Regions from separate parts of the Streptomyces sp. NPDC058240 genome, predicted to be linked through region 1. Evidence: riboswitches for the same ligand, from Rfam matches in the RefSeq annotation. Region 1 holds a riboswitch; the other holds the start of a gene.
What was found. A riboswitch is a leader RNA that binds a small molecule or an ion and turns the genes downstream of it on or off. The one in region 1 is predicted to bind cyclic di-AMP.
Positions count from the first base shown of each region.

Region 2: another riboswitch for cyclic di-AMP. It lies ahead of ACFVX4_RS09515 (NlpC/P60 family protein); the one in region 1 lies ahead of ACFVX4_RS25510 (M23 family metallopeptidase).

Region 1 covers NZ_JBHVWT010000018.1:44,891-53,383, reverse strand. Annotated here, with positions in the region: gene ACFVX4_RS25525 (DNA topoisomerase (ATP-hydrolyzing) subunit A) at 1-13, opposite strand, end outside; gene ACFVX4_RS25520 (M16 family metallopeptidase) at 284-1,666, shown strand; gene ACFVX4_RS25515 (M16 family metallopeptidase) at 1,693-3,075, shown strand; cyclic di-AMP (ydaO/yuaA leader) riboswitch at 3,378-3,545, shown strand; gene ACFVX4_RS25510 (M23 family metallopeptidase) at 3,558-4,355, shown strand; gene ACFVX4_RS25505 (GntR family transcriptional regulator) at 4,581-5,294, shown strand; gene ACFVX4_RS25500 (HPr family phosphocarrier protein) at 5,459-5,740, opposite strand; gene ACFVX4_RS25495 (GNAT family N-acetyltransferase) at 5,913-8,493, shown strand, end outside.
Region 2 covers NZ_JBHVWT010000003.1:362,675-367,698, reverse strand. Annotated here, with positions in the region: gene pcrA (DNA helicase PcrA) at 1-1,816, opposite strand, end outside; cyclic di-AMP (ydaO/yuaA leader) riboswitch at 2,065-2,230, shown strand; gene ACFVX4_RS09515 (NlpC/P60 family protein) at 2,229-3,380, shown strand; gene ACFVX4_RS09510 (hypothetical protein) at 3,439-3,792, opposite strand; gene ACFVX4_RS09505 (NlpC/P60 family protein) at 4,107-5,024, shown strand, end outside.

The DNA.
Region 1 (8,493 bases):
TGCGGCGGGCCATCGCTGCTGCGACTCCTTCACGGATTCTGTTCGGGCAACCTCAGGTTCTGACGCGGACCATTGTGGACCGCCGCACTGACATCGCCGACCTCGACCCGTCCCAAGAGGCGTTCCAGACCCCGGTCGGGTCGGTTTTTCGACCCGTCGCGCGGGGGATGCGCCCCTCTTTCACGCGAACTTCCGCAGTATGGGAACTTCGCCAGGTGTCCGTGCGCTTGCTTAAAGTGGCAGGTCTCGCAGGAAATCCAGTATCGCGATCGAAGGGACGTACATGCCCATGGGTCACACGGCCACCGCTCAGGCCGGCTCCGGCGGCTTGACAGCGACCGAGCACCGCCTGGCCAACGGCCTGCGCGTGGTGCTCTCCGAGGACCATCTGACCCCGGTCGCCGCGGTCTGCCTCTGGTACGACGTCGGTTCGCGCCACGAGGTCCAGGGGCGCACCGGTCTGGCTCACCTCTTCGAGCACCTGATGTTCCAGGGATCCGGCCAGGTCAAGGGGAACGGCCACTTCGAGCTGGTGCAGGGGGCCGGCGGTTCGCTCAACGGGACCACCAGCTTCGAGCGCACCAACTACTTCGAGACCATGCCCACGCACCAGCTTGAGCTGGCCCTGTGGCTCGAGGCCGACCGCATGGGCTCGCTGCTCGCCGCGCTCGACGAAGAGTCCATGGAGAACCAGCGCGACGTCGTCAAGAACGAACGCCGCCAGCGCTACGACAACGTCCCGTACGGCACGGCATTCGAGAAGCTCACGGCGCTGGCCTACCCCGAGGGCCACCCGTACCACCACACCCCGATCGGCTCGATGGCCGACCTGGACGCCGCGACCCTCGAGGACGCCCGCACCTTCTTCCGTACGTACTACGCGCCCAACAACGCGGTGCTCTCGGTCGTCGGCGACATCGACCCCGAGCAGACCCTCGCCTGGATCGAGAAGTACTTCGGCTCCATCCCGTCCCACGACGGCAAGCAGCCGCCGCGCGACGGCGCGCTCCCCGAGATCATCGGCGAGCAGCTGCGCGAGGAGGTGCACGAGGAGGTTCCGGCGCGGGCGCTGATGGCCGCCTACCGGCTGCCGCACGACGGCACCCGCGAGTGCGACGCGGCGGACCTCGCGTTGACCGTGCTCGGCGGCGGCGAGTCGTCGCGGCTGCACAACCGCCTGGTCCGCCGTGACCGTACGGCCGTGGCGGCCGGGTTCGGGCTGCTGCGGCTGGCCGGTGCGCCGTCGCTCGGCTGGCTGGACGTCAAGACGTCCGGCGGCGTCGAGGTGCCGCAGATCGAGACCGCGGTCGACGAGGAGCTCGCCCGGTTCGCCGCCGAGGGCCCCACGGCCGAGGAAATGGAGCGCGCGCAGGCCCAGTTGGAGCGCGAATGGCTGGACCGGCTCGGCACGGTCGCCGGCCGTGCCGACGAACTGTGCCGGTTCGCCGTGCTGTTCGGCGACCCGCAGCTCGCCCTGACCGCCGTGCAGCGGGTGCTCGACGTCACCGCGGAGGAGGTCCAGGCCGCCGCCAAGGCCCAGCTGCGCCCCGACAACCGCGCGGTGCTGGTCTACGAGCCGGTCGAATCGACCGAGCCCGCGGACGCAGCGGACACCGACGAGACCGACGCCGACGACACCGACGCGCACGAAGGAGCGGACAAGTGACCGACGCTGCCGCGACTGGAGTTTCGATGCAGTACCACCCGCAGCCGGCCCCCGGCGTCGCCCGCCCCTGGGCCTTCCCCGCGCCGGAGCGCGGCGCCCTGCCCAACGGCCTCACGGTGCTGCGCTGCCACCGCCCCGGTCAGCAGGTCGTGGCGGTCGAGATCTTCCTCGACGCCCCGCTGGACGCCGAGCCCGAGGGCCTCGACGGTGTGGCCACGATCATGTCGCGGGCGCTGTCGGAGGGCACGGACAAGCACACCGCGGAGGAGTTCGCCGCCGAGCTGGAGCGCTGCGGCGCCACCCTCGACGCGCACGCCGACCACCCCGGCCTCCGCGTCTCCCTGGAGGTCCCGGCCTCCCGGCTGGCCAAGGCGCTCGCACTGGTCGCCGAGGCGCTGCGGGCGCCCGCCTTCGCCGACAGCGAGATCGAGCGGCTGGTACGCAACCGGCTCGACGAGATCCCGCACGAGCAGGCCAACCCGGCCCGGCGCGCCGCCAAGCAGCTCTCCAAGGAGCTCTTCCCGGCCGCGGCACGCATGTCGCGCCCGCGCCAGGGCACCGAGGAGACGGTGGAGCGGATCGACTCGGCTGCCGTGCGTGCCTTTTTCGACGCCCACGTCCGGCCGTCCGCGGCGACCGCCGTGGTCGTGGGCGACCTCACCGGCATCGACCTGGACGCCCTGCTCGCCGACACCCTCGGCGACTGGTCGGGAGAGGCCGCCGAGCCCCGTCCCGCCCCGCCGATCACCGCCGACGACACCGGGCGGGTGGTGATCGTCGACCGTCCGGGCGCAGTGCAGACACAGCTGCTGATCGGCCGGATCGGCGCCGACCGGCATGACAGCGTGTGGCCGGCCCAGGTGCTCGGTACGTACTGCCTGGGCGGCACACTCACCTCCCGTCTCGACCGTGTGCTGCGCGAGGAGAAGGGCTACACGTACGGCGTACGGGCCTTCGCCCAGGTGCTGCGGTCGTCGGCCCCGGACTCCGCCTCGGGCGCGACCGGGGCCGCGATGCTGGCCATCAGCGGCTCCGTGGACACGGAGTCCACCGAACCGGCGCTCAAGGACCTGTGGACGGTCCTGCGGACGCTGGCGGCCGAGGGCCTGACCGACGAGGAGCGCGAGACGGCGGTGCAGAACCTCGTGGGTGTCGCGCCCCTGAAGTTCGAGACGGCGGCCTCCGTCGCGGGCACCCTCGCCGACCAGGTGGAGCAGCACCTCCCCGACGACTACCAGGCGCAGCTGTACGCCCGGCTCGCGGAGACCGGCACGGTCGAGGCGACGGCGGCGGTCGTCAGCGCCTTCCCGGGTGACCGGCTGGTCACGATCCTCGTCGGCGACGCGGCACGGATCGAGGAGCCCGTCCGGGCTCTGGGCATCGGAGAAGTGTCGGTGGTCACCGGCTGACGACCGCCCGCCGGACGGCCGACCCGGTGGTCACCGGCTGCCGGATCGGCCGCCCCGCCGTGGCCGCCCTGTCGGACGGCCAGTCCGGCTATCCGGTATATCGCCACATATCGAGACAAAGGGAAGGCTCTGGCGAGCAAGTTCTCGCCGGAGCCTTCCCTTTTGTCCGTTCTGATGGGGAGGTTGCCTGTCTGCCCTGTGGGATGCGCTACAAAACGTCCTGTCCGTTTGGTGAATGAAAGCGACCCCGCTTAGCGTCGGCTCGGCTGTCCGTCACTCGTATGCCGCATCCGCGACGTACCGGACAGTCATCGCCGAGTCCCCGTCAGGCGCGAGCCTGGGGAGCCGGGGACCCACGTAGTCCCTGGGGTGAATCGGATGCCTGAGCCTCGATGGGGCCGGGGCGTCCGTAGGAGACCTTCCTGCTCCGAACCCGTCAGCTAACCCGGTAGGCGAGAAGGAAGGAAAGGATCAGCCACTTCATGGCGTTCACCCGTGCCACCGGGAAGCACCGTGCCCCGAGTCGACTGACGCGCAGGAGCGCGAAGGTCGTCGGCGTCGCGGCTCTGGCCACCACCGGCGTCATCGGCGGCATGGCCGCTCCGGCCCTCGCCGCCGACTCCGAGGCCCTCTCCGCGAGCGACACCGGCCTCAACCAGGTCATCGCCATCGACAAGACCCTCGCCGACCGGATCGACGCTCAGGCCGACGCGCAGCAGCACCAGGCCGACGTCGCGGCGAAGGCGAAGGCGGAGGCCCAGCGGAAGGCCGAGGCCAAGAAGAAGGCCGAGGCCGAGGCCGACGCGAAGCGCGCCGCCGAGGCCCGTGCCGAGAAGGCACGCGCCGCCCGGTCCGCCGAGCGCACCCGGCTGGGCTCCTTCCAGCTCCCGGTCGCCGGTTCGTACGTCACCACCGGTTACAAGTCCAGCGGCTCGCTCTGGTCCTCCGGCAGCCACTCGGGCATCGACTTCCACGCCGCGTCCGGCAGCTCCGTCGTCGCCGTCGGCGCCGGTACGGTCGTCGAGGCCGGCTGGGGCGGCGCGTACGGCAACAACATCGTGCTCCGGATGACGGACGGCACGTACACGCAGTACGGCCACCTCTCCTCGATCGGCGTCTCCGTCGGCCAGAGCGTCGGCGCGGGCCAGCAGATCGGCCTCTCCGGCTCGACCGGCAACTCCACCGGGCCGCACCTCCACTTCGAGGCCCGGACGACGCCGTCGTACGGCTCCGACATGGACCCGGTCGCGTATCTGCGCGCCCACGGCGTCAGCGTCTGACCGACGCCCCACCGCAGCACCTCGTCGAAGGCCCCGGCAGCATGCCGGGGCCTTCGGCATGCCCGCCGTGTGCCCGCGGACGCCGACCGTCCGTCGAACCGCCCCGTGGCCAAAAGATATTCATGAATTTCTGCCCGGCGTCGGAAATGCGACCGCATTGCAATAGAGTCGCAGAACAGGCGTCGGCCGACCGCGTTTCGCGGGGATTAAGGCGGAGGTTCGGACATGCGCATTCCGGCGCATTCGGTATGTACGGCAATCCGTGACGACATCGTCTCCGGTGTCTTCGAACGCGGCAGCCGTCTCACGGAGGAGTTGCTGGCACGCCGTTACGGGGTCTCCCGTGTCCCGGTACGGGAAGCGCTGCGCACTTTGGAGTCCGAGGGCTTCGTGGTCACCCGCCGGCACGCGGGTGCCTGCGTCGCCGAGCCCACCGAGCTGGAGGCGGCCGACCTGTTGGAGGCCCGGATGCTGCTGGAGCCGCTGGGCGCCGCACGCGCCGCGCAACGCCGCACCGAGGCGCACCTCAAGGTGCTGCGCGGTCTCGTGCGGCTCGGCCAGGACCGGGCCAGGCGGGGCGAGAGCGGGGATCTGCGCTCGCTGGGCGGCTGGTTCCACGAGACGCTGGCGCAGGCCTCCGGCAGCCCCGGCCTGATCGCGCTGCTCACCCAGCTGCGACACAAGATCGCCTGGATGTACGCGGTCGAGCAGCCGGCCAGGCCGGTGGATTCCTGGGCCGAGCACGGTGCCATCGTGGACGCGGTGGCGCGCGGCGACGCGGAACGGGCCAGGGCGCTGGCCGCCCATCACGCGGAACGGGCCGCCGCCGCGCACCGGCTGCGCCGGACCGACCGGCCGGGCCGGCGGCCCGCCGCTCCCCGCACTGGGCGCGTGAGGACCTCGCAACATTCCGTAAACACCGCAGGCGTCCGGCATTAACAATTACGCCGTATACAAAGAGGCGTGATTTCGCGGGGCCATTTCGTCCTGCCTGAAATTGGCGTGCCGGAATTTCGTGTGCTCCCCCCGGACGGTCCGTTCCGGGAAAACGAAAGAGCCGCGGCTCCGGTTCAGGGTGCCGCGGCTCTCTCGGGGAAATCGTTTCAGACGGTCTCCGGGAGCTCCTCGAGTCCCTCGGTGACCAGCTTCGCAAGACGGTCCAGGGCGGCTTCGGAGTCATCGGCCTCGGAGGCGAGCACGATCTCCTCGCCACCCTGCGCGCCGAGACCGAGGACCGCGAGCATGGAGGCGGCGTTCACCGGGTTGCCGTCGGCCTTGGAGATCGTCACGGGGACGCCGGAAGCCGTGGCGGCACGGACGAAGATGGAAGCGGGGCGGGCGTGCAGGCCCTCGGCCCAACCGACGTTGACGCGGCGCTCAGCCATGGTTCTGCCCTTCACGAATCAAAAGTTGTCTAGACCAGTCTCTCACGCGGTGCGCAGTGCTCCGGCCGACCCGGGGAACGCCCGCAACGCCTGGTGAACCGCCGATCGGCCCTCTCAGACTGCCCCGGCCCCGAGACCTACGCGACTGCTGGCGGAGCCGTAGTCTTTGCCCATGCAGCCCGCGCCGGAGCAGAGTCCGCATCACGCCTATCCCGACCACTGGGAAGCGGACGTGGTGCTCCGCGACGGAGGCACCGCGCGCATCAGGCCCATCACCACGGACGATGCCGAACGGCTGGTCAGCTTTTACGAGCAGGTCTCCGACGAGTCGAAGTACTACCGGTTCTTCGCCCCGTACCCCCGGCTGTCCGACCGGGACGTGCACCGCTTCACCCATCACGACTACGTCGACCGGGTGGGACTCGCCGTCACGGTCGGCGGCGAGTTCATCGCGACCGTCCGCTACGACCGGATCGACGAGCGCGGCAGGCCCGCCTCCGCACCCGCCGACGAGGCCGAGGTCGCCTTCCTCGTCCAGGACGCGCACCAGGGCCGGGGCGTCGCCTCGGCGCTCCTCGAACACATCGCGGCCGTTGCCCGCGAGCGTGGCATCCGCCGCTTCGCCGCCGAGGTGCTGCCCGCCAACAACAAGATGATCAAGGTGTTCCGGGATGCCGGATACACCCAGCAGCGCAGCTTCGAGGACGGCTCCGTCCATCTCACCCTGGACCTCGAACCGACCGCCGAGTCCCTCGCCGTCCAGCGCGGCCGTGAGCAGCGGGCGGAGGCGCGGTCCGTGCAACGCCTGCTGGCCCCCGGCTCCGTCGCCGTCATCGGTGTCGGCCGGACCCCCGGCGGTGTCGGCCGCACGGTCCTGCGCAACCTCCTCGGGGCCGGCTTCACCGGACGTACGTACGCCGTGAACCGCGCCTTCGGCGCCGACCGGGCCACGGTCGACGGCGTCCCCGCCCACCGCTCGATCGGCGAGATCGGCGAACCGGTCGACCTCGCGGTCGTCGCCGTCCCCGCCGACCGGGTTCCGGAAGCCGTCGCGGACTGCGGCGAGCACGGAGTCCAGGGTCTGGTCGTCCTCTCCGCCGGATACGCCGAATGGGGCGCCGAGGGCCGGGAACGGCAGCGTGAACTGGTCCGCCAGGCCCGCTCGTACGGAATGCGGATCATCGGCCCGAACGCCTTCGGCCTCATCAACAACGCGGAAACGGTTCGGCTGAACGCTTCGCTCGCCCCCGAGCCGCCCGCCCCCGGGCGCATCGGCCTCTTCACCCAGTCCGGAGCGATCGGCATCGCGCTGCTCTCCGGGCTCTACCGGCGCGGCGCGGGCCTGTCCACCTTCATCTCCGCGGGCAACCGCGCCGACATCTCGGGCAACGACTTCCTCCAGTACTGGTACGAGGACCCCGACACCGATGTCGCGCTGCTGTACCTCGAATCGCTCGGCAACCCCCGCAAGTTCACCCGCCTCGCGCGGCGCACCGCGGCGGTGAAGCCGGTGGTCGTGGTGAAGGGCGCCCGGCACAGCGGCTCCACTCCGCCGGGCCACGCGGTGCCGATCAGCCGGATCCCGGACGCGACGGTCTCGGCGCTCATGCGGCAGGCGGGCGTGATCCGGGTCGACACGGTGACGGAGATGGTCGACGCGGGTCTCCTCCTCGCCGATCAGCCGCTGCCGGCCGGCCCCCGGGTCGCGATCCTCGGCAACTCCGAATCGCTCGGCCTCCTCACGTACGACGCCTGCCTCGCCGAGGGGCTGCGCCCGCGCCCGCCCCTCGACCTCACCACCGCCGCCACCCCGCAGGACTTCAGGAACGCCCTGGCCGAGGCCCTCGCCGACGACGGCTGCGACTCGGTGGTCGTGACGGCGATCCCGTGGGTGGGCGAGGACGGCGAGGCGGAAGCGGGCGACGGAGAGGTGCTCGCGGCCGCGCTCCACACGGCCGCCGACGCGGGTCCGGCCAAGCCGGTGGCCGTCGTGCATGTCGAGATCGGCGGGCTGGCGGAGGCCCTCGCCGCGGCCACCAGCACGGTCGCGCAGCCGCGCCCCTCGGCGCAGCCCTCCTCGGCCCCGGCCGCGCCCCCCACACGCACCGGAGCCGCCAATCCGGCCGACCCCGGCCCGGCGCCCGCCTCCCCCGGATCCGCAGCCCCCCTCGCGGGCGACGGCGCCCCGGGCACCCGCATTGGCCGGATCCCCGCCTATCCCGCAGCCGAACGGGCGGTGCGGGCCCTGGCCGAGGCGGTGCGGTACGCGCAGTGGCGACGCCAGGCCGCCGTGCCCGGCAAGGTGCCCGAGTTCCTCGACGACACCATCGACGAGCCGGGCGCCGCCGAGCTCATCGACACCCTCCTCGGCCCCGACCCCGACCCGCGGGGCCGGCCGCTCGCACACGAGGAGGCCCGCGAACTCCTGGGCCGCTACGGCATCACCGTACGGCCGACGCTCCCGGCGCCCGACCCGGACGCCGCCGTCGCCGCGGCGCAGTCGCTCGGCTACCCCGTGGCGCTCAAGACCACCGCGCCGCATCTGCGCCACCGGGCCGATCTCGGCGGCGTCCGGCTGGACCTCGCCAACGAGACCGCGCTGCGCCGGGCGTACGGCGAGCTGACCGACCTGCTCGGCAAGCCCGCCGAACTCCAGCCCGTCGTCCAGGCCATGGCGCCGCGCGGCGTCGACACCGTCGTACGGGCCTCGATCGACCCGGCGGCGGGCGCCGTCCTCTCCTTCGGGCTCGCGG
Region 2 (5,024 bases), on a different contig from region 1:
CGGCCGCGCCCGTGCCCGCGTCCTCCTCGCCTGCCGCTCCCCGCTCCTGCTCGAATTCGAGGGCCACGGCGGCCAGTTCCTGAAGGTTCTCGATCCGGGTCTCGTCCTGCGGGTCGGTGGAGGCCTGCAGCTCGGCGAGGTAGCCGGTGCGCTCCAGGACGGCCTCCAGGACCACCGCGGGGCCCGCGCCCGACTCGACGATCGTGCGCAGCTCTTCCATCAGGGTGTTGAACCGCTTGACGGCGTTGGCCGACCGGGCCGCCATGCCGTACGCCTCGTCGACCCGGCGCAGCGCCTGCGGGAAGGTGATCTTCTCGCGCAGGGACAGCGCGTCGATCATCGCCTCGGCCCGGTCGCCGATGCCGCGCTTGGGCACGTTGAGGATGCGGCGCAGCGGGACGGTGTCCTCCGGATTGGCGAGGACACGCAGGTAGGCCAGGATGTCCCGGACCTCCTTGCGCTCGTAGAAGCGCACGCCGCCGACGACCTTGTAGGGCAGGCCGACGCGGATGAAGATCTCTTCGAAGACACGGGACTGGGCGTTCGTACGGTAGAAGATCGCGACGTCGCCGGCCTTGGCGTCGCCCGCGTCGGTCAGCCGGTCGATCTCGTCGGCGACGAACTGCGCCTCGTCGTGCTCGGTGTCGGCGACGTAGCCGGTGATCCGGGCGCCCGTACCGGCGTTCGTCCAGAGGTTCTTGGGGCGGCGGCTCTCGTTGCGCTCGATGACCGCGTTGGCGGCGGACAGGATCGTCTGCGTGGAGCGGTAGTTCTGCTCCAGGAGGATCGTCGTCGCGTTCGGGTAGTCCTCCTCGAACTGGAGGATGTTGCGGATGGTCGCGCCGCGGAAGGCGTAGATCGACTGGTCCGCGTCACCCACGACACACAGCTCGGCCGGGGCGTCGCCCTCGCCCGCCGGGCCGACCAGCTCGCGTACGAGGGTGTACTGGGCGTGGTTGGTGTCCTGGTACTCGTCGACCAGGACGTGCCGGAAGCGGCGGCGGTAGTGCTCGGCGACGTCCGGGAACGCCTGGAGCAGGTGGACCGTCGTCATGATGATGTCGTCGAAGTCCAGCGCGTTGGCCTCGCGCAGCCGGGACTGGTACATCGCGTAGGCCTGGGCGAGCGTCTTCTCGAAGCCGTCCGCGGCCTGGCCGGCGAAGGTCTCCTCGTCGATCAGCTCGTTCTTCAGGTTGGAGACCTTGGCCGTGAACGACTTCGGCGGGAAGCGCTTCGGGTCGAGGTCGAGATCGCGGCAGACCAGGGCCATCAGCCGCTTGGAGTCGGCGGCGTCGTAGATCGAGAACGACGAGGTGAAACCGAGCCGCTTGGACTCGCGGCGCAGGATGCGTACGCACGCGCTGTGGAAGGTCATGACCCACATGGCGTTGGCGCGCGGCCCGACGAGCTGCTCGACGCGCTCCTTCATCTCGCCCGCGGCCTTGTTGGTGAAGGTGATCGCCAGGATCTGGCCGGGGTGCACCCCGCGCTCGGCGAGGAGGTGGGCGATCCGGTGGGTCAGCACCCGGGTCTTGCCCGAGCCGGCCCCGGCGACGATGAGCAGCGGGGATCCCGCGTGGACGACGGCGGCGCGCTGCTCGGTGTTCAGCCCGTCGAGGAGCGCCGCGGAGTCGATGACGGGGCGGTGCGCGCCGTCGCGGTAGTAGGCGTCCCTGGGCGGCGGGGGCCCGTCGAACACGCCCGCGAAGAGGTCCTCCGGCACCGCTTCGGGTGCGGAGTCCTCGGGGGGCGGCGGGGGCTCTTCCTCCGAGTGCTGGAGGCCGGCCAGGAAGCTGTCGTCAAAGAGGCTGCTCATCGCTTGTCGAGTCTAGGCCGCTCCACCGACACCCGGAGGCCGCATGACCAACCGCACACAGCGCACCGGACACGCAGAGGGATCGAGCACCCACTCCACGTAAGGAATTCCGGGCCTCCACCACCCGCCGCGGCAAGGTCACGAAAATGTATCGGGCATATCGAACATCAACCTTCACAGCAGCACCATGGGTTGGCTAGCGTGCTCGACCGGGCGGCCCGTACCCCCTTGAGGCGAACCACGCCGAGCGGGCGCCCCCGCCGAATCCGGGCTGCCCCCGCGGGAGTTCGGAACCGGGGACCCACACGCAGTACCGGGGTGAATCGGTCCTTATCCCCCACTCGGACCGTAGGGCAGCCTTCCGTTCCGCCCGAACCCGACAGCTAACCCGGTAGGCGGTCCACGGAAGGAGATGCCGGCCTTGGCGTCGCATCGCAAACCGCGCACCCGGGTGCGCACCACCGCACCGGCCGTCGGGCTCACCACGGCGGCCCTGGCGTCCGTGACCCTGCTCTCCACGCAGAGCGCCATGGCCGCCCCGGATCCGAAGCCCGGCGTCGAGGACGTCCAGAAGAAGGTCGACGACCTCTACCGGCAGGCGGGCACCGCGACCCAGCAGTACAACCAGGCGAAGGAAGCCTCCGCCACCCAGCGCGCCAAGGTCGACGCCCTGCTGAACGACGTGGCGAAGCGCGCCGACAGGCTCAACGACGCGCGCAGGACGCTCGGCACCTACGCGGCCGCGCAGTACCGCAGCGGCTCCATCACGCCGAGCGCCACGTTCTTCCTGGCCGACGACCCGCAGTCGTACTTCGACCAGAGCCAGTTGATGGACCGGATGACCAGCCGGCAGCAGAAGGCGATCACGGACTTCCGTACACAGCAGGCCAAGGCGTCGAAGAAGCGCGCCGAAGCGGTGCGGAGCCTGGAGACGCTGACGACGACGCAGACCACACTGCGCACCAGCAAGCAGAACGTCCAGAAGAAGCTGGGCGAGGCGCGCACGCTGCTGTCGAAGCTGACCGCCGAGGAGAAGGCGCGGCTCGCGGCGATCGAGCGCAAGAAGGAGGCGGAGGCCAGGCGCAAGGCGCAGGAGCTGGCGAAGCAGCAGGCCGCCGCGAAGGCCGAGGCCGAGCGCAAGGCCGAGGAGGCCGCGAAGGAGTCGGGGGGCGGTACGGGCACGGGCACCGGGACCGGCTCGGACAGCAGCGCCACCACCAAGGCGGAGAAGGTCCTCGCCTTCGCCAGGGCCCAGCTGGGCAAGCCGTACGTCTGGGGCGCGACGGGCCCGGCGTCGTACGACTGCTCCGGACTCACCCAGGCGGCGTGGAAGTCCGCGGGCGTGGACATCCCGCGGACGACGTGGGACCAGGTCAAGATCGGCACCCGGGTCGCCACGGCGGATCTGCGGCCGGGGGACCTCGTCTTCTTCTACGACGACATCAGCCACGTCGGCATCTACAAGGGCGACGGGATGATGATCCACGCGCCGAAGCCCGGGGCGAACGTGCGCGAGGAGTCGATCTACTACATGCCGATCTACGGCAGCGTGCGACCGGCGTAGCGACTCGCACCGTCACCCCGGCCGCCGGACGGCCGGGGACCGGGGCCGCACGGCGGGATCAGGTCCAGAGCGTGGCGATGAAGATGTTGAGCATCGTCAGCCCGCCCACCGCCGCGAAGGCGCCCTTGTCGGCCTTCTCGTCGTCCCGCTTGATGTAGACGAGCGCGAGGACGACGACCAGGACCAGCAGCTTGACGCCGATCTTGATGTTGTTCACGTGGTTGCCGTCGGCCTCGTTCAGCCCGACCAGCGCGACACCGGTGACCAGCATGGTCAGCGCACCGTGCAGCATCGCCGGGACGAACCGGGCCGTGCCCGCGCCCATCGCCTTCATCTGGGTCAGGAAACCGCCCAGCAGGGAGGCGATACCGATGATGTGCAGGGCGACGAAGACATGAATGAGTACGTCCATGAGGCCGCAGCCTAGCCCTGGCCATATCACCACTCGACAGGCAGGTACACCTTCCCGACCACTTCGCTCGCGCCTGTACCAATTGCCTGACTCTGGTGCAATTTCTCTGATCACTCGACGACATTGCCACGCCAAATTCAGACAATAAGCGTCATTACGACTCCTGCCCGTGCCCCGGGTTTAGCGTCCCTGAGCAGGTGACCGGCTTCACCGCCACTCCGTACGCGGACGGCGCACCGGTCGCCCCGCCGAGAGATCGGGCGGGCCCGCCGGTAGCCCCCGGCGGGCAGTCGTCAGGAAGGACGCACGCCCTCGTGGCAGCGCATCGAAAACCCAGGCAGCGCCCGTACACCGGCCCTGCTGCCCGCACCGCGGCGACCCTCGCCTTCGCCGGGGCCGCCACCGCCGCGGTACTGCCCGGACCGGCGCACGCCGATCCGCAGCGCACCCCCGCCCAGGTCAAGGCCGAGGTGGACCGGCTGTACCACGACGCGGAGGTCGCCACCGAGCAGTACAACGGCGCGAAGGAGAAGGCCGCCGCCGCGGAGGACGCCGTCGACACCCTGCGCGACGAGGCCGCCCGCAGGACCGAGCGCCTCAACGCCTCGCGCGACGCGCTGGGTTCGTTCGCCGCCGCGCAGTACCGCACCGGCGGCCTCGGCACGTCCGTGCAGCTGGCGCTCTCCTCCGACCCCGACCAGTACCTGGAGCGGGCGTCGTACGTGGACCGGATCGGCGACCGCCAGGCCGCCGCGCTCAACAAGGTCCGGCGGCAGGTCGCCCAGATCGCCACACTGCGCTCGCAGGCCAAGGAAGAGCTGGCCGCACTGGCCGCCCGCCGGGCCGAACTGAAGAAGCACAAGGCGAAGATCACGGCCAAGCTGGCCGACGCGCAGCGGCTTCTCGACCGGCTGAGCCCGCCCGAGCGCACCGCCTACGAGAACTCCGACCACGGATCGGCCGACGGCGCGCTTTCCACCGACCGTGCCGACCGGAGCACCGCGCGCGGCTCCGTCCGGGCGCCGAACGCCCGCGCCGCCGAGGCCGTCGCGTTCGCGTACGGGGCGCTCGGCAAGCCGTACGTCTGGGGCGCCACGGGCCCCTCCTCGTTCGACTGCTCCGGGCTCACCCAGGCCGCCTGGCGCTCCGCCGGTGTCTCGCTCCCGCGGACCACGTACACCCAGATCAACGCCGGCCGGCGCGTCTCCCGCTCCGAACTCACCCCGGGCGAC